Regions from separate parts of the Pseudomonas macauensis genome, predicted to be linked through region 1. Evidence: riboswitches for the same ligand, from Rfam matches in the RefSeq annotation. Region 1 holds a riboswitch; the other holds the start of a gene.
The links. Region 1 has a riboswitch for cobalamin ahead of SD196_RS03285 (CbtB domain-containing protein). Riboswitches for the same ligand answer to the same signal wherever they lie in the genome.
Positions count from the first base shown of each region.

Region 2: another riboswitch for cobalamin. It lies ahead of SD196_RS03890 (TonB-dependent receptor domain-containing protein); the one in region 1 lies ahead of SD196_RS03285 (CbtB domain-containing protein).

Region 1 covers NZ_CP138377.1:690,272-701,961, forward strand. Annotated here, with positions in the region: gene SD196_RS03255 (vWA domain-containing protein) at 1-103, opposite strand, end outside; gene SD196_RS03260 (ATP-binding protein) at 85-1,092, opposite strand; gene SD196_RS03265 (hypothetical protein) at 1,236-1,370, shown strand; gene SD196_RS03270 (3-deoxy-7-phosphoheptulonate synthase) at 1,666-2,763, shown strand; gene cobN (cobaltochelatase subunit CobN) at 2,922-6,653, opposite strand; gene cobW (cobalamin biosynthesis protein CobW) at 6,762-7,814, opposite strand; cobalamin riboswitch at 8,049-8,244, opposite strand; cobalamin riboswitch at 8,316-8,529, shown strand; gene SD196_RS03285 (CbtB domain-containing protein) at 8,634-8,822, shown strand; gene SD196_RS03290 (CbtA family protein) at 8,938-9,642, shown strand; gene SD196_RS03295 (cobalamin biosynthesis protein) at 9,714-10,127, shown strand; gene cobM (precorrin-4 C(11)-methyltransferase) at 10,124-10,879, shown strand; gene SD196_RS03305 (hybrid sensor histidine kinase/response regulator) at 10,969-11,690, opposite strand, start outside.
Region 2 covers NZ_CP138377.1:815,057-826,746, reverse strand. Annotated here, with positions in the region: gene SD196_RS03920 (trans-3-hydroxy-L-proline dehydratase) at 1-70, shown strand, start outside; gene SD196_RS03915 (dihydrodipicolinate synthase family protein) at 187-1,104, shown strand; gene abaF (fosfomycin efflux MFS transporter AbaF) at 1,263-2,636, shown strand; gene SD196_RS03905 (aldehyde dehydrogenase (NADP(+))) at 2,650-4,236, shown strand; gene SD196_RS03900 (Ldh family oxidoreductase) at 4,430-5,434, opposite strand; gene dxs (1-deoxy-D-xylulose-5-phosphate synthase) at 5,689-7,593, shown strand; cobalamin riboswitch at 7,622-7,822, shown strand; gene SD196_RS03890 (TonB-dependent receptor domain-containing protein) at 7,910-9,781, shown strand; gene SD196_RS03885 (HAD family hydrolase) at 9,957-10,568, opposite strand; gene tesB (acyl-CoA thioesterase II) at 10,565-11,434, opposite strand; gene SD196_RS03875 (nitroreductase family protein) at 11,448-11,690, opposite strand, start outside.

The DNA.
Region 1 (11,690 bases):
GTTGGCGGGCGCCGCTGCGGCCGCCGGCGAGCTGGCCGGGTCGGGGGGGGGCATCCGCGCCTGGGGCCGGGCGCGGGCGGATGCTCAGGGCTTTTTTGGCCAGCCCGTCAGTTGCCGGCGTTCGCCCATGGCGACGCTCTGGGCAGGCATTTCGCCCCACTGGCCTTCGCCGTTGGAGGCGCTGGACGGCGCCTGGGCCTGGCTGGAAGAGGACTGCGGCGGCGTAGTCGATTGCGGCGGTGCATGGCGACGGCGGTGGGCGAGGGCGAAGTGCTCGACCGCGTCGATGTCCTGCGCCTCGATGGCGTTGGCACCGCGCCAGGCGGCATGGGCACGGGCGGCGCGCAGCCAGACCAGGTCGGCACGCAGGCCGTCGACGCCGGCGGCGTGGCAGCGCTCGGCGATCTCGTTCAGCGCAGCGTCATCCAGGGCAATCGCGGCAAGGCGTTGGCGTGCCTCGACGCAGCGCTGTTGCAGTGCCTGCTGGGCTTCCTGCCATTGATCGAGAAAGGCCTGCGAATCGCCATCGAAGGCTAGTCGGCGACGGACGATCTCGGCGCGCTCGCTCGGCGCCGGCATACCTTGCAGCTGCACCTTGAGACCGAAGCGATCCAGCAGTTGCGGGCGCAGTTCGCCTTCCTCGGGGTTCATGGTACCAATCAGCACGAAGCGCGCCGGGTGGCTGTGGGACAGGCCGTCGCGCTCGATCAGGTTGATGCCGCTGGCGGCCACGTCGAGCAGCAGGTCGACGAGGTGGTCGGGCAGCAGGTTCACTTCATCCACATAGAGCACGCCGCCATGGGCGTGGGCCAGCACGCCGGGGGAGAACTGTGCGCGGCCTTCACCCAGCGCGGCGTCCAGGTCGAGGGTGCCGACGATGCGCTCCTCGCTGGCGCCCAGCGGCAGGGTGACGAAGTGCCCGCCGTCCAGCAGGTCGGCCACGCCACGCGCCAGGGTGGACTTGGCCATGCCGCGCGGCCCTTCGATCAGCACACCGCCGATGGCCGGATCGATGGCTGCCAGGCACAGGGCCAGCTTCAGCTCATCGGCGCCGACGACGGCAGCCAGTGGGAAATGGGGAAGGGCGATCATGGGGATTTCCTGCGGATTTCGTCCGTGCATGGTAGCGAACCGGGCGTACGACGCGCGACTCATGTCCATCGCCTTCATAGAGACAAGTCATTGATCGGCGCGCCGCGATGCAGTAAGTTGAGTCCCATTCCACGGAGAACATCATGCCGTCCAGCCTGTCCATCCAGTCCCTCGCCCGCCTCGGTGCCATCGGCTCCGCGGTCGCTCGTGCGCAGGTTCTGGCCGCGGCTGCCGGCTATTTCTTCTATGGGTATTGGTTTAGCCAAAGGCGCGCCTGATACCCCACAGGCGCCCTAGCAAGCAGGGTCGCCAACCAGACAGATTCACGAAACCCCGGTCGGCAACCCGACCGGGGTTTTTGTTTTTCCGGCCCACAAGGCCCACCGCATCGAAACGAGCGAAAACGCTCAGACAGAGGATCGACACATGAACACCACTTATTACCGCTATTACCGCAACTCCGACTGGCGATTTAGCAGCGCGCTGCGTGCCACCCAACGAGCCTTGCCACGAACACTTAGATAGAGCGCCGAGCGCGGAAAGAACACCGCGCCGGCCAAGGATGCCAGTCAGATGAACGCTTCCACCTCCACCCTGATCCGCCACGATATCCAGCAGTCCGCCGAAGTCCTGGACCTGCCCTTGCCCTCCGCTCGCCGCCGCGAACAACCGCTGCCGAGCCCCGTCGAACTGCGCCAGCGCCTGCCGCTGTCCGCCGCCATGGCCCACCGCGTCCGCGAAGGCCGGGAGGCGATCCGCGCCGTACTCGACGGCCGCGACCCGCGCCTGCTCGTCGTCATCGGCCCCTGCTCGCTGCACGACCCCGTTTCCGCCCTCGAATACGCCGACCGCCTCGCCGAACTGGCGCCACAGGTGAGCGACCAGCTGCTGCTGGTAATGCGCGCCTACGTCGAGAAACCACGCACCACCATCGGCTGGAAAGGCCTGGTCTACGACCCGCAGCTGGACGGCACGGGCGACATGGCCGGCGGCCTGGAACTGTCGCGCCGGCTGATGCTGGGCATGCTCGAACGTGGTCTGCCGATCGCCACCGAACTGCTGCAACCGCTGGTGGCTGGCTACTTCGACGACCTGCTGGGCTGGGCCGCCATCGGCGCGCGCACCAGCGAATCCCAGGTGCACCGCGAGATGGTCAGCGGCCTCGACCTGCCGGTGGGCTTCAAGAACGGCACAGACGGCAGCATCGGCATCGCCACCGATGCCATGCGCTCGGCCGCTCACCCGCACCAGCACTTCGGCATCGACGCGCTGGGCCGGCCTTCACTGGTGCAGACCCAGGGCAACCCGGACACCCATCTGGTGCTGCGCGGCGGCCACGCCGGGCCGAACTTCGATGCGCAGAGCGTGCAGCAGATTCGCCAGGGGCTGGAGAAGCTCGGCATCGAGCCGAGCATCATGGTGGATTGCAGCCACGCCAACAGCGGCAAGGACCCGCTGCGCCAGCCGGCGGTGCTGGACAGTGTGCTCGACCAGCGCCTGGCCGGCGATGCATCGCTGCGCGGAGTGATGCTGGAGAGTCATCTGTTCGACGGTTGCCAGCCGCTGTCCGGTGAGTTGCGTTACGGGGTGTCGATCACCGACGGTTGCCTGGGTTGGAGTGGCACGGAGGCGCTGTTGTTGAACGCGGCCGAGCGCCTGCGTCGCGGCTGAGGCTTTTCCTGTAGGAGCGAGCTTGCTCGCGAACCAGTTTTCCGGCAGCACTGAAGCCGGGCGGGTTCGCGAGCAAGCTCGCTCCTACACGTCAATGCGCCACACCGCGCTGGAGGTAGGCTTTAACGAAATCCGCTCCTACGAAAGCCGGAAATCCCTCACTGCTCCTCGCTATCCACCAGCAGGTTCTCCAGCGTCTCGCGATACTCCCCCGGCTCCTCCCACAACCCGCGCTGCTGCGCTTCCACCAGGCGTTCGGCGATGTCGCGCAGGGCTTCGGGGTTGTGCTGTCGGATGAATTCGCGGGTGTCGTCGTCCAGCAGGTAGGCGTCGGCCAGCAGGCGGTACTGGTGGTCGTCGACCAGCTCGCTGGTGGCGTCGAAGGCGAACAGGTAGTCCACCGTCGCGGCCAGTTCGAAGGCGCCCTTGTAGCCGTGGCGCTTCATGCCGGCGATCCATTTCGGGTTCACCGCGCGCGCGCGCACCACTCGGCCGAGTTCTTCCTTCAGGGTGCGGATGCGCGGGTTGTCCGGCTGGCTGTGGTCGCCGTGGTAGCTGGCCAGCGCCTGGCCCTGGATGACCTCGGCGGCGGCGAGCATGCCGCCCTGGAACTGGTAGTAGTCGTTGGAATCGAGGATGTCGTGCTCGCGGTTGTCCTGGTTGTGCAGCACCGCCTGCAGGCCGGACAGGCGCTGGGCGAAGCGCTCGCGCGCCGGGGTGCCGTCGTCGCCGCTGCCGTAGGCGTAGCCGCCCCAGTTCAGGTAGGCCTCGGCAAGGTCGGCGCGGCTGTCCCACTGGCGCGATTCGATCACGCCCTGCACGCCGGCACCGTAGGCGCCGGGTTGGGCGCCGAAGATGCGCCAGCCGGCCTGGCGGCGGGCTTCATCAAGCGCCAATCCCTCGGCTTGCAGGCGTGCCTGATCGGCCCGCACGCGAGCGGCCAGTGGGTTCAGGTCGTCCGGCTCGTTCAGCGCGGCGACGGCCTGCACGGCGGCGTCGAACAGGCGGATCAGGTTGGCGAAGGCGTCGCGGAAGAAACCCGAGACGCGCAGCGTCACGTCGACCCGCGGGCGGTCGAGCAGGCTGATCGGCAGGATCTCGAAATCCTCCACGCGCTGGCTGCCGGCCTGCCACACCGGACGCACGCCGAGCAGTGCGAGGGCCTGGGCTATGTCGTCGCCACCGGTGCGCATGGTCGCCGTGCCCCACACCGACAGGCCGAGCTGGCGCAGGTGATCGCCGTGATCCTGCAGGTGGCGTTCGAGCAGGCGGCTGGCGGACTGGAAGCCCAGGCGGAAGGCGGTCGGCGTGGGCAGGTTGCGCACGTCCACGGTGAAGAAGTTGCGCCCGGTGGGCAGCACATCGACGCGCCCGCGACTGGGTGCGCCGCTGGGGCCGGGCGGGACGAAGCGGCCGGCGAGACCGGCGAGCAGGTGGCCGATTTCACTGGCGCCGCAGGCGTCGAGCGTCGGCGCGATCTGCTGCTGAAGTTGCGTGAGGACCGCCGCGCTGGCGCTGCCGGGCGCGCTGACCGAGCCGTCGATCAGGCGCAGGGCGAACAGCTCCAGGCGCTCGCGGGTGTCACCGTTGCTGCGCCAGGGCTCGTCGCTGACGGCGGTCAACAAGTCAGGGCGCAGACCTTCCCACGGCTCGGCGAAAGCTTCGTCCAGCGGGTCGCGACCCAGCTGCAAATCCTCGCTCAGTGCGCGCAGCAGGCTGGCGTTGCCGCCGCGTCCGTCGCCGCGCGGAATGCGTACCAGCGACAGCAGCGTGTCGCGGCGCAACTCGCCCACGGGCGATTCGCCGAACACATGCAGACCGTCGCGAATCTGCGATTCCTTGAGGTCGCAGAGGTAGGCGTCCAACTGCGGCAGCCAGCTTTCCGGGTCGTCGCTCAGTTGCAGGCCCAGCTCGCGGTCCAGCGCGGTCTCGCGCACCAGCGTGAGGATGTCGCCACGCAGCTCGCTGGCGCGGCGTGGGTCGAGCAGGGAGGCGTCGTAGTATTCGTCGGCCAGGCGTTCGAGGTCGCGCAGCGGGCCGTAGTTTTCCGCGCGGGTCAGTGGCGGCATCAGGTGGTCGATGATCACCGCCTGGGCACGGCGCTTGGCCTGCGCGCCTTCGCCGGGGTCGTTGACGATGAAGGGGTAGAGGTTGGGGAGCGGGCCGAGGATCGCGTCCGGCCAGCACTCTTCCGAGAGCCCGACGCCCTTGCCCGGCAGCCATTCCAGGTTGCCGTGCTTGCCGACGTGGATCACAGCATCGGCGCCGAACACTTCACGCAGCCAGAAGTAGAAGGCGAGGTAGCCGTGGGGCGGCACCAGTGACGGGTCGTGGTAGATCGCTGCCGCGTCGAGCTGGTAGCCGCGCGCTGGCTGGATGCCGACAAAGCCCAGGCCGAAGCGCAGGCCAGCGACCATCATCCGGCCGCTGCGGAACATCGGGTCCTGTTGCGGCTCGCCCCAGCGCTCGCGCACGGCTTGCTGGTTGGCCGCGGGCAGGCGCGCGAAGCAGGCGAGGTAGTCGTCCAGCGCCAGGCTCTGCGCGCAGGGGCGCAGGTCGAGGCTGTCGAGGTCGTTGCTGACGCCGCCGAGCAGTTGCTGGATCAGCGCCGTGCCGGAATCGGGCAAACCGGCGACCGGATAACCCTGAGCCTCCAGCGCACTCAGGATGTTCAATGCGGCGGCCGGCGTGTCGAGGCCGACGCCGTTGCCGATGCGGCCATCGCGGGTTGGATAGTTGGCCAGGATCAGCGCCACGCGCTTGTCGGCATTGGCCTTGCGCGCCAGCAGCATCCAGCGCCGCGCCAGCTCGGCGACGAAGTCCATGCCTGGCAGGTGCGGCAGGTAGCAGACCACGTCGCTCTGGCTGCGCTCGCTGCGCCAGGCCAGGCCCTTGAAGCTGATCGGCCGGGTGATGAGGCGGCCATCCAGTTCCGGCAGCGCGATGTGCATGGCCAGGTCGCGCGGGCCGAGGCCCTGCGGGTTGGCGCGCCAGAGGTCGAGGTTATCCAGCGAGCAGATGGCTTGCAGCACTGGCACATCGCGCCGGAAAGGACGCTCCTGTGGGGCTTCCGGGTTCGACTGGGCGAAGCCGGTGGTGTTGATGATCAGCTCGGCGTCGGCGCTATCGAGCAGGCTTTCTACCGTCGCCAGGCACGCGGCTTCCTTGAGGCTGGCCACGGCGATGGGCAGTGGGTTGATGCCCTGGGCCTGCAGGCGTTCGCAGAAGGTGTCGATAAAACCGGTGTTCGCCGCTTGCAGGTGCGTGCGATAGAACAACAAGGCGGCCACCGGGGACTCGGGGTGCCAGTCGACCTGCCAGTGGGCGAGGTCGCTGCTGCCAATCTGCGGGTGATAGACCGCCACGCGCGGCAGGGTTTGTGGCTCGCTCCAGGCGTAATCGCGTTGCAGGTGACGGTTGGCGAGGCAGGCGAAGAACTGCCGGGCGTTATCCATGCCGCCCTGGCGCAGGTACTGCCAGAGGCGTTCGGCATCCTGCGGCGGGACGCTGCACAGGGCGCTGAGCTCGGGGTCGGGTTTGTCGTCGCCGGGTACCGCGATCAGCGTGACGCCGCGCTCGGCCAGCGCCACCAACTGCTCCATGCCGTAGCGCCAGTAACCGACTCCACCGTGCACGGAAATCAGGATCACCTTGGCGTGCTGCAGCACCTCGTCGACGTAGAGGTCCACCGAGGCGTGGTTCTGCAACTGCATGGGGTTGGCCAGGCGCAGGCTCGGGTAATCCTCCGGCAGTTCGCGGGCGGCCTCGGCGAGCAGCGCCAGGTGCGAGTCGCCGCTGCAGAGGATCACCAGGTCGGCGGGCGTCTGGGCCAGGTCGGCGATGCCGTCGTCGGGGACGAAGCCGCCGGGTTGGGTGCGCAGCAGGTGCATGGAACTCGCTCTGTGGTGGCTATCTGTAGGAGCGAGCTTGCTCGCGAACCAGCCCGGCTTTGGTATCGCCGGGTAACGCTGTTCGCGAGCAAGCTCGCTCCTACAAGATCAGGAGAGGGCGGTACGCAGCTCGTTGGCGATGGTGGCCTGGTCCAGTTCCTGGCCGATCACTACCAGGCGCGTGGCGCGGTTTTCATCGCTGCGCCAGGCGCGGTCGAAGTGCTTGTCGAAGCGCTTGCCGACACCTTGCACCAGCAGGCGCATGGGTTTGCCGGGGATGGCGACGAAGCCCTTGATGCGCAGCACGGCGTGGCGTTCGACCAGCGCGTTCAGTGCATCCAGCAGGGCGCGCTCTTCTACTTCCGGGAGGTCGACGTGGAAGGAGTCGAACTCGTCATGGTCATGATCTTCATGGCCCTCGTGGTCGTGATGCGTCGGGCGGCTGTCGATGTGCAGCTCGGCCTCGGCATTCAGACCCAGCAGCACGGAGAGCGGCAGTTGGCCGGAATTGGCTTCGACGATCTTCACTGCCGGCGGCAGTTCCTCGGCGACTTCGGCGCGCACGCGGGCCAGGGCGTCGGCGTCCAGCAGGTCGGCCTTGTTCAGCACCACCAGGTCGGCGCTGGCCAACTGGTCTTCGAAGAGTTCGTGCAGCGGCGATTCGTGGTCCAGGTTCGGGTCCTGCTTGCGCTGCTCGTCGACCTGCTCGGGATGGGCGGCGAAGGTGCCAGCGGCCACTGCCGGGCTGTCGACCACGGTGATCACCGCATCCACGGTGCAGGCGTTGCGGATTTCCGGCCACTGGAAGGCTTGCACCAGCGGCTTGGGCAGGGCGAGGCCCGAGGTCTCGATGAGGATCTGGTCGAGGTCGCCGCGGCGCGCCACCAGCTCGCGCATCACCGGGAAGAATTCTTCCTGCACGGTGCAGCACAGGCAGCCGTTGGCCAGTTCGAAGACGCGGCCGACCGCTTCTTCTTCGCTGCAACCGATGGAGCACTGCTTGAGGATTTCACCGTCGATGCCCAGCTCGCCGAATTCGTTGACGATCACCGCGATGCGGCGGCCTTCGGCATTGTCGAGCATGTGGCGGAGAAGGGTGGTCTTACCGGCACCGAGGAAGCCGGTGACGATGGTGACGGGGAGTTTGGCCAGGGTTTTCATGCGCGCCTCGCAAGCGGAAGTTGGAAGGCGGATGAAGGGCGCGAGCGCGGGTTCGCCGCGCAACGAAGGTCGCCACCGGATCACCCCGCCCGGTTGTCTGTTGATAACGAACCGGTTCTGGATCTCGCGAGCTAGAGCCAGGCAAGGCGGAGGATCGCCGGGGACGCGGAGTTGACTGTAGTCAATGAGCAGTCCACGGCGATCCTCCAACGCAGCATGGCCGACGCGCAGCAGATCGAAAACCAGTCACGAGGCAGGTCTCCTGGCTCACAGCCCTCTGTCGTCCCTTCGCCTTCCCGCCCGAATCGGCAGTGGCGCGTGAAGAGACAGGCTGTTCACAGTTGCGGGGGCAGCCGTGGCGCATCCGAAGATTTCCACGTTCCCTCTTAGCTCCGGCCAGCGCCGGAGAACCTCGAAGGGCAGAAGGCTACGCAGCGATGACGGGGCGGTCAATCGCCGGGGATCGGTTGCCGCGCGGTTGACGCTCGCGGGGCTTCGTGGTCAGCTAGCGCGGTTTCAGGTGTCTCGCGCCGTCGCGCGCGAGGTGAAACGGGAAGCCGGTGCGTCCACAAGGACCAGTCCGGCGCTGCCCCCGCAACGGTAGGCGATCGTAGGGTCATCAGTAGTCACTGTGCGCACGCATGGGAAGACTGACCCGCTTGGCCACGAGCCAACGTCGCAAGCCCGGAGACCGGCCTGGAATGCTTCGTTTTTTGGCAAACCCGCGGTGGGCGGGCGCAGGCCGTGGCGCGACCTTTTGGCGCGTTCGAATGCGTTCAACCTCTGCGTTCTCTACTTTGATTTCTAGAGGGAACGTTCATGTCCAGCAGTATCCTGACGCAACAGGCGTCGAGCACTTCCATCCCCCTTTCCAAGCGCATCGCCCTGGCCGTCGGCGCCAGCCTGCTCGGTGCGCTGCTGGTGTATTTCGCCGGTTTCTCGCATCTGGAAGCGGTGCACAACGCTGCCCACGATACCCGTCATAGCGCGGGCTTCCCCTGCCACTGATCTGTGTGGGCTGCGTGTAGACGCGGCTGAGTTGAAGCGTCCCTGACTGCTCGTTCGATGCGGTCACGGACATGCTTTGCCTGCCATACGCGGCCCGAGAGTCCGGAGAACTGCAATGATCAAACGTATCGCCCAGACCGCCGGTTTCGCCGGTCTGATCGCGGCGCTGGTGCTGACTGTCGTCCAGTTGCTGTGGGTATCCCCGCTGATCCTCAAGGCGGAGACCTATGAGAAATCCGAGCCGGTAGCGATGGCCGAACACAGTCATGAGCACGCCGACGGTGCCGCCGCTGGCCACCATCACGACGCGGAAGCCTGGGAGCCGGAAGACGGCTGGCAGCGCATCCTCTCCACCACCGGCGGCAACCTGGTGGTCGCCGTGGGCTTCGCCCTGATGCTGGCCGGCCTGTTCACCCTGCGCGAACCGGGCAAGACCTCCGAAGGCCTGCTCTGGGGCCTGGGCGGTTTCGCCGTGTTCACCCTGGCGCCGTCGTTGGGGCTGCCGCCGGAGGTTCCGGGCACCGCCGCCGCTGAGCTGACCCTGCGCCAGACCTGGTGGATCGGCACCGCCGCGTCCACCGCCGCCGGCCTCGCACTGTTGGTGTTCGGCCGCAACTGGGCACTGAAGATCGTCGGTGCCGCGCTGTTGGTGGTACCACATGTGATCGGCGCGCCCCAGCCGGACGTGCATTCCAGCCTCGCGCCGGAAAGCCTCGCCCATGAGTTCATCATTGCCTCGCTGGTCACCAACGCGGTGTTCTGGGTGGCGCTCGGCCTCGTTGCGGCCTGGCTGTTCCGCCGCTTCGCGCCGTCGGCCTGATCCACGCGCTATGCTCGACCCCGCAGCCGGCCCAGCCGACTGCGGGGTTTTTCATTTGGAGGAGAGTGACGATGACGCTGGTTGCTGGCCTCGGTTGCCGCCGGGGCTGCCCGCTCGATGAACTGCGTGCCTTGCTGCGGGAGACGCTGGCCGAGGCCGGGCTCGACGAGTCGAACCTCACCGCGCTGGCCAGCGCCACGCTGAAGGCCGACGAGGAAGGACTGGCCGCCCTGGCCGCCGCGCTCGACCTGCCGCTGGCGCTGTTCACGCCGCAACAACTGGCCGCTTGCGAGAAACACCTGGGCGAGCCCTCCGACGTGGTGCGCGCGGCGACAGGCAGCGCCAGCGTGGCCGAGGCCGCGGCACTGCTGCAGGCCGAAGCCCAGGGCGGTGCCTCGGCACGCTTGCTGGTGGGCAAGCGCCGCAGCGAGCAGGCCACCTGTGCGCTGGCCTTTGTCCCCGTTGAGCCCCAGGAGCAACCATGACGGTCTACTTCATCGGCGCCGGTCCGGGCGATCCGGAACTCATCACGGTCAAGGGCCAGCGCTTGATCCGCGCCTGCCCGGTGATCCTCTACGCAGGCTCCCTGGTGCCGCCGGCGGTACTGGAAGGGCACAACGCCGAGCGCGTGGTGAACACCGCCGAGCTGAATCTGGAGGAGATCGTCGCGCTACTGGCGCAGGCCCACGCCGAGGGCAAGGATGTGGCGCGCGTGCACTCCGGCGACCCGTCGCTGTACGGCGCCATCGGCGAGCAGATTCGCCAGCTGCGCGAGCTGGATGTTCCCTACGAGATCATCCCCGGCGTCACCGCCACCTCCGCCTGTGCGGCGATTCTCGGCTGCGAGCTGACTCTGCCGGACATTTCCCAGACGCTGATCCTTACCCGCTATGCCAGCAAGACGCGCATGCCCGAAGGCGAATCCCTCGCCGAGCTGGCGCAACATCGCGCAACCCTGGCGATTCACCTGGGCGTCGGCCAGCTGGAATCCATCGTGGCCGAACTGCTGCCGCACTACGGCGCGGATTGCCCGATCGCGGTGATCCATCGCGCCAGTTGGCCGGATCAGGACCAGGTCACCGGTACTCTGGGCGACATCCTGCCCAAGGCTGCCGCCAAGGGCTTCCGTCGCACGGCGCTGATTCTGGTCGGCAAGGTGCTGGGGGCAGAGGGCTTTGCCGATTCGTCGCTGTACAGCGCAGGGCATGCGCATCTGTATCGAGGCGGCTCTTTGTAGGAGCGAGCTTGCTCGCGAACCTGCCCAGCGTTGGTATCGCCGGGTAACGCTGTTCGCGAGCAAGCTCTCTCCCTCAGAGGCCATCAGGTTCAATCGTCCAGCGGCTCCAGCTCGCTGAGCTGTTCGTCAATCATCGCCTTCAACTGTTCTGCCGCCAGCGGCTTGTGCAGCAACGGCCAGCCGTGGGCGGCGGCCTGGGCGAGCAGGTGCGGGTCGGTGTCGCCGGTGACCAGCACGGCGGCGATCCAGTCGTCGTCATAGTGGGCATGCAGACGGGTGATGGCGTCGATGCCGGTCTGGTGGTCGCGCAGGCGATAGTCGCTGATGATCAGGTCCGGTTTCTCCCGCGCCGCCGGGTCGTCCAGCAGGTCGGCGACGTCGGCGACGATGACGTGGCGGTAGTCCCAGCTCTGGAACAGCAGACGCAGGCCTTCGCGGTTTTCCGCGTCGTCCTCGATCACGTAGATCAGCTTGTCCGTGCCGACCACCGTGCGTGGCGGTGGGATTTCCTCTTTGCGCGGCTGCACGGCGGTGGCGCGGGGCAGGCTGATCATGAAGACGCTGCCGTGGCCTTCGCGCGAATGCAGCGCCAGCGGGTGATCGAGCAGGCGAGCGGTGCGCTGGACGATCGCCAGGCCCAGACCGAGGCCCTTGCTGCGGTCGCGCTCGGGGTTGTTGAGCTGGTGGAATTCCCAGAACACCTTCTGTCGCTCGCGCTCGGGAATCCCCGGCCCGCTGTCCCAGACCTCCACACGCACCAGGCGGCCACGGCTACGCCAGCCGATCAGCACGCCGCCGCGGTCGGTGTAAC
Region 2 (11,690 bases), 120 kb from region 1:
CCTGCTCGACCCGGACGATCCGTGGCCCGAAGGCTACCGGCTCTCCGACACCTGGCCCAACGGTTACTGACCCACCCCTTTCGCCGCGTAGCGGCACCCAACGGATCCGCGCAGCGGGTCGAATGACGAAATGCAGCGGAACTCTCCAACCCATTTCGTATACGAAATACGCCAATTGGAGGCAACATGAGCAAAAAGGTTAATTGGAGCGGTGTTTTCCCTGCGGTCACCACTCAGTTCAACGACGATTTCTCGGTCAACCTGGACGCCACCCACAAGGTGATCTCCAACCTGGTGCGCGACGGCGTGTCCGGGCTGGTGGTGTGCGGCAGCGTGGGCGAGAACACTTCGCTGACCATCGAGGAGAAGATGGCCGTCACCGAGATCGCCAAGGACGCCTCCGGCGGTCGCGTGCCGGTGATCTGCGGCATCGCCGAGTTCACCAGCCACGGCGCCTCCCAGGTGGCCAAGGCGGTGCAGAAGGTCGGCGTCGACGGCATCATGGTGATGCCGGCGCTGGTCTACTCCTCGAAGCCGCACGAGACTGCCGCGCACTTCCGCAGCGTGGCCACCAGCACCGACCTGCCGGTGATGGTCTACAACAACCCGCCGATCTACAAGAACGACGTCACCCCGGACATCCTCATCTCCCTGGCCGACTGCGAGAACATCGTCTGCTTCAAGGACAGCTCCGGCGACACCCGCCGTTTCATCGACGTGCGCAATGAAGTGGGCGACCGCTTCATCCTCTTCGCCGGCCTCGACGACGTGGTGCTGGAAAGCATCGCGGTAGGCGCCGAGGGCTGGATCTCCGGCATGTCCAACGTCTTCCCGCAGGAAGGCGAGACCATCTTCCGCCTGTGCAAGGCCGGTCGCTTCGAAGAGGCCATGCCGATCTACGAATGGCTGATGCCGATCCTCCACCTCGACGCCCGTCCGGACCTGGTGCAGTGCATCAAGCTCTGCGAAGAGATCGCCGGCCGTGGCACCGCCCTCACCCGCCCGCCACGCCTGGCACTGCAAGGGGCCGACCGCGAGCACGTCGAGCGAATCATGGCCAAGGCCCTGGCCACCCGGCCGAAGCTGCCTGACGTGGGCCTCTGAGTTCATTCGAGACAGCCCTCGCCCCAGCCCTCCCTTTGAGGGAGAGGGGACTGTTCGTGCCGGCTTGAAGCCTTCACGAACGCCCCCTCCCTCGGACAGGGCGAAGGCGCGGAGAACCTCCCCCTCTTCCCACCGCGGACCAACGGAGCCCCACCGCCATGACCTCCACGACGACCGCCGCATCCCGTGATCTGCCCCGCGAAACCACCCACGCACCCGCCGGCCTGAAACGCGTGGTCGCCGCCGCCATGGCTGGCACCGTGGCCGAGTGGTACGAATTCTTCCTCTACGGCACCGCCTCGGCGCTGGTCTTCGGCCAGCTGTTCTTCCGCCAGACCGACAGCCCCATCGATGGCATCATCGCCGCGTTCGCCCTCTACGCCGTGGGCTTCCTCGCCCGCCCGCTGGGCGGCCTGGTGTTCGGCCACTACGGCGACAAGCTGGGCCGCAAGCACCTGCTGCAGATCAGCCTGATCGTGGTCGGCATCACCACCTTCATCATGGGCTGCCTGCCCACCTTCGAGACCATCGGCTATGCCGCGCCGGTCCTGCTGGTGCTGCTGCGGTTGATCCAGGGCTTCGCCTTCGGCGGCGAATGGGGCGGCGCAATCCTGCTCGTCTCCGAACACAGCCCGGACGATCGCCGGGGCTTCTGGGCCAGTTGGCCACAGGCCGGGGTGCCGGCCGGCAACCTGGTGGCGACCGTCGCCCTGTTGCTGCTTTCCAGTGGCCTGTCGGAACAGCAGTTCCTCGACTGGGGCTGGCGCGTAGCCTTCTGGTTCTCCGCCGTGGTAGTGCTGATCGGCTACTGGATTCGCAGCCGCGTCGACGACGCGCCGATCTTCAAGGAGGCCCAGGCGCGTCAGCAGCACGTCCAGCAGGCTCAACTGGGCGTGGTGGAAGTCGTCACCCGCCACTGGCGCGCAGTGCTGGTCGGCATCGGCGCGCGCTTTGCCGAGAATATCCTCTACTACACCGTGGTGACCTTCTCCATCACCTACCTCAAGCTCGTGGTACACAAGGACACCTCGCAGATTCTCCTGCTGATGTTCGGCGCGCACCTGCTGCACTTCTTCATGATCCCGCTGATGGGCTACCTGTCCGACATCGTCGGGCGCAAGCCGGTGTACCTGACCGGCGCGTTGCTCACCGCGTTGTGGGGCTTCGTCGGCTTTCCGATGATGGACACCGGCAACGACTGGCTGATCATGGCCGCCATCGCCCTGGGCCTGGCCATCGAATCGATGACCTATGCGCCCTACTCCGCGCTGATGGCCGAGCTGTTCCCCACCCACGTGCGCTACACCGCGTTGTCGCTGTGCTACCAGGTGGCGCCGATCTTCGCCGGCTCCCTGGCGCCGCTGATCGCCGTCAGCCTGCTCAAGCAATACAACAGTTCCACCCCGATCGCCTGGTACCTGGTCGCCGCCTCGCTCATCTCCCTGGTCGCCGTCGGCCTGACCCGCGAAACCCGCGGCAAGTCGCTGCGCGAAGTGGACGCCGAAGCCGCCTCCCGCCACGCCAAATCCTGATCCGGAGCCCCCGATGACATCCGAACTCGCCCGCAACTTCATCGCCGCCCGCCGCAGCGGCGCCGGCAGCATCCGCCTGCAAAGCCTCGATGCCACCACCGGCGAAGCACTGCCCCGGACCTTCCTGCAAGCCACACCCGAGGAAGTGGACGCCGCCGCCCTCGCCGCCGAGACCGCCTTCCCTATCTACAGCAACCTGCCCGCCGAGCGCCGCGCCGAATTCCTCGACGCCATCGCCCGCGAACTGGAGGCACTGGACGACGACTTCATCGCCATCGTCTGCCGCGAAACCGCCCTGCCCGCCGCACGCATCCAGGGCGAGCGCAGCCGCACCGCCAACCAGATGCGCCTGTTCGCCAGGGTGCTGCGCCGCGGCGACTTCCACGGCGCCCGCATCGACCGCGCGCTGCCCGAGCGCCAGCCGCTGCCGCGCCCGGACCTGCGCCAGTACCGCACCGGCGTCGGCCCGGTGGCAGTGTTCGGTGCCAGCAACTTCCCGCTGGCCTTCTCCACCGCCGGCGGCGACACCGCCGCCGCGCTGGCCGCCGGCTGCCCGGTGGTGGTGAAAGCCCACAGCGGCCATATGGCGACCGCCGAGCGGGTCGCCGAAGCGATCGTTCGCGCGGCCGAAGCCACCGGCATGCCGGCCGGCGTGTTCAACATGATCTATGGCGCTGGCGTCGGCGAAGCGCTGGTGAAGCACCCGGCGATCCAGGCCGTGGGCTTCACCGGCTCGCTGAAAGGTGGGCGTGCGCTCTGTGATCTGGCCGCCGCCCGCCCGCAGCCAATTCCGGTGTTCGCCGAGATGAGCAGCATCAACCCCGTGCTGGTCCTGCCAGCCGCACTGCAAGCGCGTGGCGAACAGGTCGCCCGTGAACTGGCAGACTCGGTGGTGCTCGGCTGCGGCCAGTTCTGCACCAATCCCGGGCTGGTCATCGGCATCGCCTCGCCGGCCTTCAGCCTGTTCACCGCCCAGCTGATCGCCGAACTGGGCCAGCGCCCGGCGCAGACCATGCTCAACGCCGGCACCCTGAAGAGCTACGAACGGGGCCTGGCGCGCCTGCACGCCCACCCCGGCGTGCGCCACCTCGCCGGACAGGCGCAGGAAGGCCGGCAGGCACGGCCGCAACTGTTCCAGGCCGACGCCCGGCTGCTGCTGGACGGCGACGAGCTATTGCAGGAGGAGGTCTTCGGCCCGACCACCGTAGTGGTGGAAGTCGCCGACGAGGCCGAACTGCGCCGCGCCCTGGCGGGCCTGCACGGCCAGCTCAGCGCAACCTTGATCGCCGAGCCCGCCGACCTCGCACACTTCGCCACACTGGTGCCGCTGCTGGAACGCAAGGCCGGCCGCCTGCTGCTCAACGGCTACCCGACCGGTGTGGAAGTCTGCGACGCGATGGTCCATGGCGGCCCCTACCCGGCCACCTCCGACGCGCGCGGCACCTCGGTGGGCAGCCTGGCCATCGACCGCTTCCTGCGTCCGGTGTGCTACCAGAACTACCCCAACGCGCTGCTGCCCGATGCGCTGAAGGACGCCAACCCGCTGGGCATCGCCCGGCTGGTGGATGGCGAGACGACACGGGAGCCGTTGTCCCGTTGAGGGTTCGTCGGTGAGGGAGTGAATGTCGGCCAGTCCCGCACCGACGATCAGCCCCGGCCTGGCGCCGGGGCTTTTTTATGCGCGGGTGGAGAACCAAGGGGCTTTTCGTAGGAGCGAGCTTGCTCGCGAACCAACCACCGCTGCGGGCCCAGGTTCGCGAGCAAGCTCGCTCCTACAGAGAATGTACCCCGCGTTACTCCAGCAGCCCACGCAGATCGGCATACAACGAATCGCTGATCTCCACGCCCTCGGCCAGGCTGCGCTCACGCGCGGCGAAGCGGCGTTGCGAGGGCAGGCGCGCGCCCATGTCGACGATGGATTCGAACAGCGTCTCCGCCCGCGCCAGGTGCTGCGCGGCATCGGCGCCAAGGAAGCGCGTGGGGTCGATGGCGATCAGCAGTTCGCCGTGATAAGGCGACGACTTCGTCCCGGCATCGAAGACCGAGGACTCGGCACTGGTCAGGTCGCCAATCAAGGGCCCGGCGATCAGCTCGACCATGGTCGCCAGTGCCGAGCCCTTGTGCCCACCGAAGGTCAGCATGGCGCCCTCGAGCACGGCGCCAGGGTCGGTGCTGGGGTTGCCGTCGGCATCGATGCCCCAGCCCAGCGGAATCGCCTTGCCCTCGCGCTCGTGCAGCTGGATTTCCCCACGCGCCACGACCGTGGTGGCGAAATCGAAGACGTAGGGGTTCTGCCCGGCCCGCGGCCAGCCGAACGCGATGGGATTGGTGCCGAACAACGGCCGCGTTCCACCCGCCGGTGCCACGTAGGCCTGGGCCGGCGTGACCGCAAGCGCCACCAGGCCGTGGGCGGTGATCCGCTCGATCTCCACCCAGAGCGCCGAGAAGTGCACGCAATGATTGATCGCCAATGCGGCGATGCCCTGGCTGCGCGTCTTCTCCACCAGCTTCGGCAAGCCAAGATCGAAAGCGCACTGCGAGAAGCCGCCCTTGGCATCGACGCGCACCAGCGCCGGCGCGGGCTCCGACAGCTCCGGCACGGCATCGAGCGACACCTTGCCGGCGCGCGCCGTATGGATGCAACCCAGCAACCGCCAGACGCCATGGGACGTACAGCCATCGCGCTCACCGGCCAGCACGGTGTCGGTCACTGCCTGCACGTGGGGTTCGCTGAAACCGTGGTGGCGCAGGATCGCCACCGACAGCTCGCGCAATTCTTCCAGGCTCAATCGGGTCACGCCGTCCTCCTCAATCCTTACCCGTCGTCTGCGTCCGATGCGGCAATCCGCCGCCGGACCGTTCCGGCCTACAGTGGCCGCTCCGGCCTCCCACCGCTTGCGCACAATCGGCTAGCCCGACGACGATTTCGGCACAGCCCGCGACTGCGATCCGACCATCCGGTCAGCCGATGGATTGGCCCCACGTTGCTTGGGCCAATCCCAAGCATCAGGTAAACTCCCGCATCTTTTGCCTTCTCATAACGATCAGCCTGATGCCCACGACGTTCCACGAGATTCCCCGCGAGCGCCCCGCCACGCCCCTGCTCGACCGCGCCAGCACGCCGGTCGAACTGCGCCGGCTGGGCGAAGCGGAGCTGCTGACCCTCGCTGACGAACTGCGCCAGTACCTGCTGTACAGCGTTGGCCAGACCGGCGGCCATTTCGGCGCCGGGCTCGGCGTGATCGAGCTGACGGTCGCCCTGCACTACGTCTTCGACACCCCGGACGACCGCCTGGTGTGGGACGTCGGCCACCAGGCCTACCCGCACAAGATCCTCACCGGCCGCCGCGAGCGCATGGGCAGCCTGCGCCAGAAGGACGGCCTGGCCGCCTTCCCGCGCCGCTCGGAGAGCGAGTACGACACCTTCGGCGTCGGCCACTCCAGCACCTCCATCAGCGCCGCACTGGGCATGGCCATCGCCGCGCGCATGCAGGGCTCGGGCCGCAAGTCGGTGGCGGTGATCGGCGACGGCGCGCTGACCGCCGGCATGGCCTTCGAGGCGCTGAACCACGCGTCGGACGTGAAGGCCAACATGCTGGTGATCCTCAACGACAACGACATGTCGATCTCCAAGAATGTCGGCGGCCTGTCCAACTACCTGGCCAAGATCATCTCCAGCCGCACCTATTCGAGCATGCGCGAGGGCAGCAAGAAGATCCTCTCGCGCCTGCCGGGCGCCTGGGAGATCGCGCGCAAGGTCGAGGAACATGCCAAGGGCATGCTGGTCCCCGGCACCCTGTTCGAGGAGCTGGGCTGGAACTACGTCGGCCCCATCGACGGCCACGACCTGCCGACCCTGATCGCCACCCTGCGCAACATGCGCGACCTGGACGGCCCGCAGTTCCTCCACGTGGTGACCAAGAAGGGCAAGGGCTTCGGCCCGGCCGAGATCGACCCCATCGGCTACCACGCCATTACCAAGCTGGAGCCGATCAAGGCCCCGGCGGAGCCGAAGAAGCCATCCGGTCCCAAGTACTCCAGCGTGTTCGGCCAGTGGCTGTGCGACATGGCCGCCCAGGACCCGCGCCTGGTCGGCATCACCCCGGCGATGAAGGAAGGCTCGGACCTGGTGGCCTTCGCGGATAAATTCCCGGACCGCTACTTCGACGTCGCCATCGCCGAGCAGCACGCCGTGACCCTGGCGGCCGGCATGGCCTGCGACGGCGCCAAGCCCGTGGTGGCGATCTACTCCACCTTCCTGCAGCGCGGCTACGACCAGCTGATCCACGACGTCGCGGTGCAGAACCTCGACGTGCTGTTCGCCATCGACCGCGCCGGTCTTGTGGGCGAAGACGGCCCGACCCATGCCGGCAGCTTCGACCTTTCCTACCTGCGCTGCATCCCCGGCATGCTGGTGATGACCCCCAGCGACGAGAACGAACTGCGCAAGCTGCTCACCACCGGCCATCACTTCGAAGGCCCGGCGGCGGTGCGCTACCCGCGCGGCACCGGCCCCAACGCCCTCATCGAGGCGGCGCTGGAACCGGTCGAGATCGGCAAGGGCGTGGTGCGCCGCGAAGGCAAGGCCGGCAAGGTCGCCTTCCTGGTGTTCGGCGTGCAACTGGCCGAGGCGCTGAAAGTCGCCGAGCAGTTCGACGCCACCGTCGCCGACATGCGCTTCGTCAAGCCGCTGGACGAGGAACTGGTACGCCAGCTGGCCGCCAGCCACGACCTGCTGGTGACCCTCGAGGAAAACGCCGTGATGGGTGGCGCCGGTGCCGCCGTCAGCGAATTCCTCGCCCGCGAGAACATCCTGCAGCCGATCCTGCACCTGGGCCTGCCGGACTACTACGTCGAGCACGCCAAGCCCGCACAGATGCTCGCCGAGTGCGGTCTTGACGCTGCCGGCATCGAACGCTCGGTGAGCGCTCGCCTGGAGGCGCTCGGCAACCGCTGAGCGCATGCCTCTCCCGGAGTATTGCCAGTGACGGGCGCACCCACTAAGGTGCGCCCGTTTTCGTTCGAGGTAACGGGAAGCAGGTGAAAGACCTGCGCTGCCCCCGCAACGGTAACCGACCGCAGGCCCCGGCCTGCAGCGCTGCGAACCGCCACTGTGCATCCGCATGGGAAGGCCGCAGACGTGAGTGTCGGCAGCCCGGAGACCGCCCTCGTACGCCCCGACAGGTGTTGCGGAGGGCCGCACCGTCAAGTGCGGCCCGCCGCCCTTGCCACGCCCTCCTCGAAAGTCATCCGACCGCTTTTGAGGACGATCCATGAAACTGACCCGACTCGCCCTGGCCACCGGCCTGCTGCCCGGCCTGGCCTTCGCCGAAACCACCGTTCCGACCGGCGACGTCTACGCCATGCCCGCCCTGGTGATCACCTCGGGCCGCCACGTCCAGCCGCGCGCCCAGGCCACCGCCGCCAACAGCGTATTCACCCGCAAGGACATCGAACGCCTGCAGGTACGCAGCGTGCCCGAACTGCTCAAGCGCGTGCCCGGTGTGCAGATGGGCAGCTCCGGCGGGGTGGTCTCCTACTCCGTTCGCGGCACCAGCACCGCGCAGACGCTGGTCCTGGTCGACGGCCAGCGCGTTGCCTCGGCCAGCACCGGCATCGCCCGCCTGGACTACCTGAGCATCGACAACATCGAACGCGTGGAAGTGACCCGCGGTCCGCGCTCGTCGCTGTACGGCGCCGACGCCATCGGCGGGGTGATCCAGATCTTCACTCGCCGTGGCGAGGCCGGGCTGCACCCGGAAGTGCGCCTGGCGGCCGGCAGCCACGGCACCTTCGAACGCAGCGTGAATCTCTCCGGCGGCGACGAGCGCACCACCTTCAACCTGGGCGGCAGCCTAGACGAGAGCGATGGCTGGGACCGCACCAGCGACAACGTCGGCGCCGACAGCGACGACGACGCCCAGCGCAACAAGGCCGTGCACCTGAACCTCGACCACCGCTTCAACGAGGACTGGAAGGCCGGCCTGAACCTCAACGACCAGCGCGGCAAGAACGAATACGACGACGCCTACAACTTCGAGCCGGGCCTGCCGCGCGACGAATTCCGCGTCAGCAGCTACAGCGGCTACCTCGAAGGACAGCTCACTGACATCTGGAACAGCCGCCTGGAACTGGGCCGCAGCTTCGACCGCAACAAGGCCGTGGGCGCCGCCGACAGCTGGAACAACGGCACCCTGGAAACCACCCGCCACTCGGCCGGCTGGATCAACCGCCTGCAACTGGACGCCGCCAACCAGCTCGCCCTGGGTGCCGACTGGTACGAAGACCGGGTCGAAGGCAGCACCGAGTTCGCCCAGGACCAGCGCGAGAACCACGCCTTCTTCGCCCAGCACAGCTTCAAGGGCGAACATTTCGGCACCGAACTGGGCCTGCGCCACGACGACAACCAGGTCTACGGCACCCAGAACAGCTGGAACGCCGCCTTCAGCCTGCCGGTGGGCGACAACCAGAGCTGGATCGCCAGCTACGGCGAAGGCTTCCGCGCGCCGACCTTCAGCGACCTCTACTACCCCGGCGCCGGTAACCCCAACCTCAAGCCCGAGACCTCGAAGACCTACGAGCTGCAATGGCGCGGCGATTTTTCCGGCACCCATCTGGAGGCCTCGCTGTACCGCACCGACGTCGACGACCTGATCGCCTGGGACAGCACCAGCAACCAGCCAGAGAACATCGCCAAGGCGCGCATCAATGGCTTCGAGGCCAGCGTCGCCCGCGAGGTGCTGGGCTGGCAGGCGAACCTCGGCCTGAGCCTGATAGACCCACGCGACCGCGACACCGGCCACACCCTGCCCACGCGCGCGCGCCGCACCCTGAGCCTGGACCTCGACCGCCAGTTCGGCGCCTACGGCGTCGGCGGCTCCTGGCGCGCGGTCAGCCAGCGTTATGACGACGCCGCCAATACCCGCGAACTCGCCGGCTACGGCGTGCTCGACCTGCGCACCAGCTGGCTGGCCAGCGATGAGATTCGCTTCGACCTGAAGCTGGATAACGCCCTGGACCGCAACTACGCCCTGGGCGACTACCTGCGCCCGACCAGCCCGATGGACTTCATGGGCGAAGCCCGCCCCTACCGCGAACCGGGCCGCACCGCGCTGCTGGCGGTGACCTGGACGCCGGAGTTGTAAGGGCCTGCCCCGACCGTAGGGCGTACAACCGTTCGCGGTTGTACGCCGTCGGCGCCAAAGCCCGGGCAAGGAGCAGTTCGTAGGGCGAATAACGCCTCTGGCGTTATCCGCCGTTGTGGGATTTGGGTGTTTCTGCGCCAAAGCACTGAATATCCCTGTTCACCCGTCTGAGGGCCTAGCCCAACACCCCCGCCATCCGCCCCAACTCCGCGCAATCACGCGCATGCCAGTCGGTCAGCTCCGGCCAGGGATTTTCCGGCAGATGATCCGGCAGGTTCACCAGCGCACTGCACGCACCAGCCGCGCGGGCGCAGTCGAGATCGAAGCGATAGTCGCCGACCATCAGCATCCGCTGCGGCGCCACATCCCAACGCGACGCCAAACGCAGCAAGCCGTCCGGGCTGGGCTTCGGATCAGCCTCGCCACGGCCGAGAACATCCTCGGCGGCGAAGCAATCGCCAATGCCGATGGCCTCCAGAGTGATCAGCGCCAGCTCATGGGCATTGCGGGTCAGGATACCCAGGCGATAGCCCGCGCCATGCAGCGCCCGTACCAGCGCCACCGCACCGGGCGCTGCGGTGGAGGCCACCGCCAGCTCGCGCTCGTGCTCCAGCAGCCAGGCATGCTTGGCCGCCGCCTCGTCCTCTGGCAGTGCCGCGAGATGGGAGAGGATGTCGTGCTCCTGGGGAATGCCCAGGGTCCGCTTGATCGCCGGGAAGTCGTGCACCGCCAGGGTCAGGGTACCGTCCATGTCGAACACCCAGTGGCGTATCTCGTCGAGTCTCACGACCAATCCTCGCGGTGGCGGATCAGGCCTTCCTGGGTCGCCGAAGCGACCAATTGGCCGTCACGGTTGAACACGCTGCCGCGAACGAAGCCACGGCCATTGCCGGCCCAGGGACTGTCGATGGCGTAGAGCAGCCACTCGTCCGCGCGCAGGTCGCGGTGGAACCACACGGAATGGTCGATGGTGGCGACCTGCATGTCCTTCTGCCACACCGAGCGGCCATGGGGCAGCAGCGAGGTGGTGAGGAAACCGAAGTCCGAGGCGTAGGCGAGGATGTACTTGTGCAGCGCCGGCACGTCCGGCAGCTTGCCGTCGGCACGCAGCCAGAGGTACTTGATCGGCTCGCCGACCACCGGGTCATAAGGGTCGTTCTGAGTGACCGGGCGGATTTCGATGGGCTTGGGGTACAGCAGCTTGTCGCGGATGCGCTCGGGGAACTGCTGGGCGCTGCGCTGCTTGAGCTCGAGGTCGGTCGGCAGGTTCTCCGGGCCGACCACGTCGGGCATGGTGATCTGGTGTTCGAAGCCCCCTTCGTCAGTCTGGAACGAGGTGCTCAGGGCAAAGATCGGCTGGCCCTTCTGGATCGCGGTGACGCGGCGGGTGCTGAAGGTGCCGCCGTCGCGCACGCGGTCGACCTGGTAGACGACCGGCTTGCTGGCATCGCCCGGACGCAGGAAGTAACCGTGCATCGAGTGTACGTGGCGCTCGGGATCGACGGTCTGGCTGGCCGCCGACAGCGCCTGGCCGAGCACCTGCCCGCCGTAGAGCTGGCGGAACCCGAGGTCCTGGCTCATGCCGCGGAACAGGTTCTCTTCGATCTGTTCCAGGCTCAGCAGAGCCACCAGGTTGTCCAGGATCTGGGTCATGCGCGTTGTTTCCTCAATTGCGGTCTTGCTGAAGTGGGAGGCGGCGTGGCGCGCTGTAGGCGGGAAGGCTGGTGAGGCGTTCATCCCAGACCGCGCGGCCGATAGTGAAATGATAGAGGCTGACCGGGCAGTCCGGACCACCACCGAGCAATTCGTCCAGCGCCGGATCGAAATAGCAGCCGATGCCGGTGCCCGACAGGCCCGCCGCCTCGGCTTCCAGGTAGAGCAGCTGGCCGACCTGCCCGGCCTCCCAGTA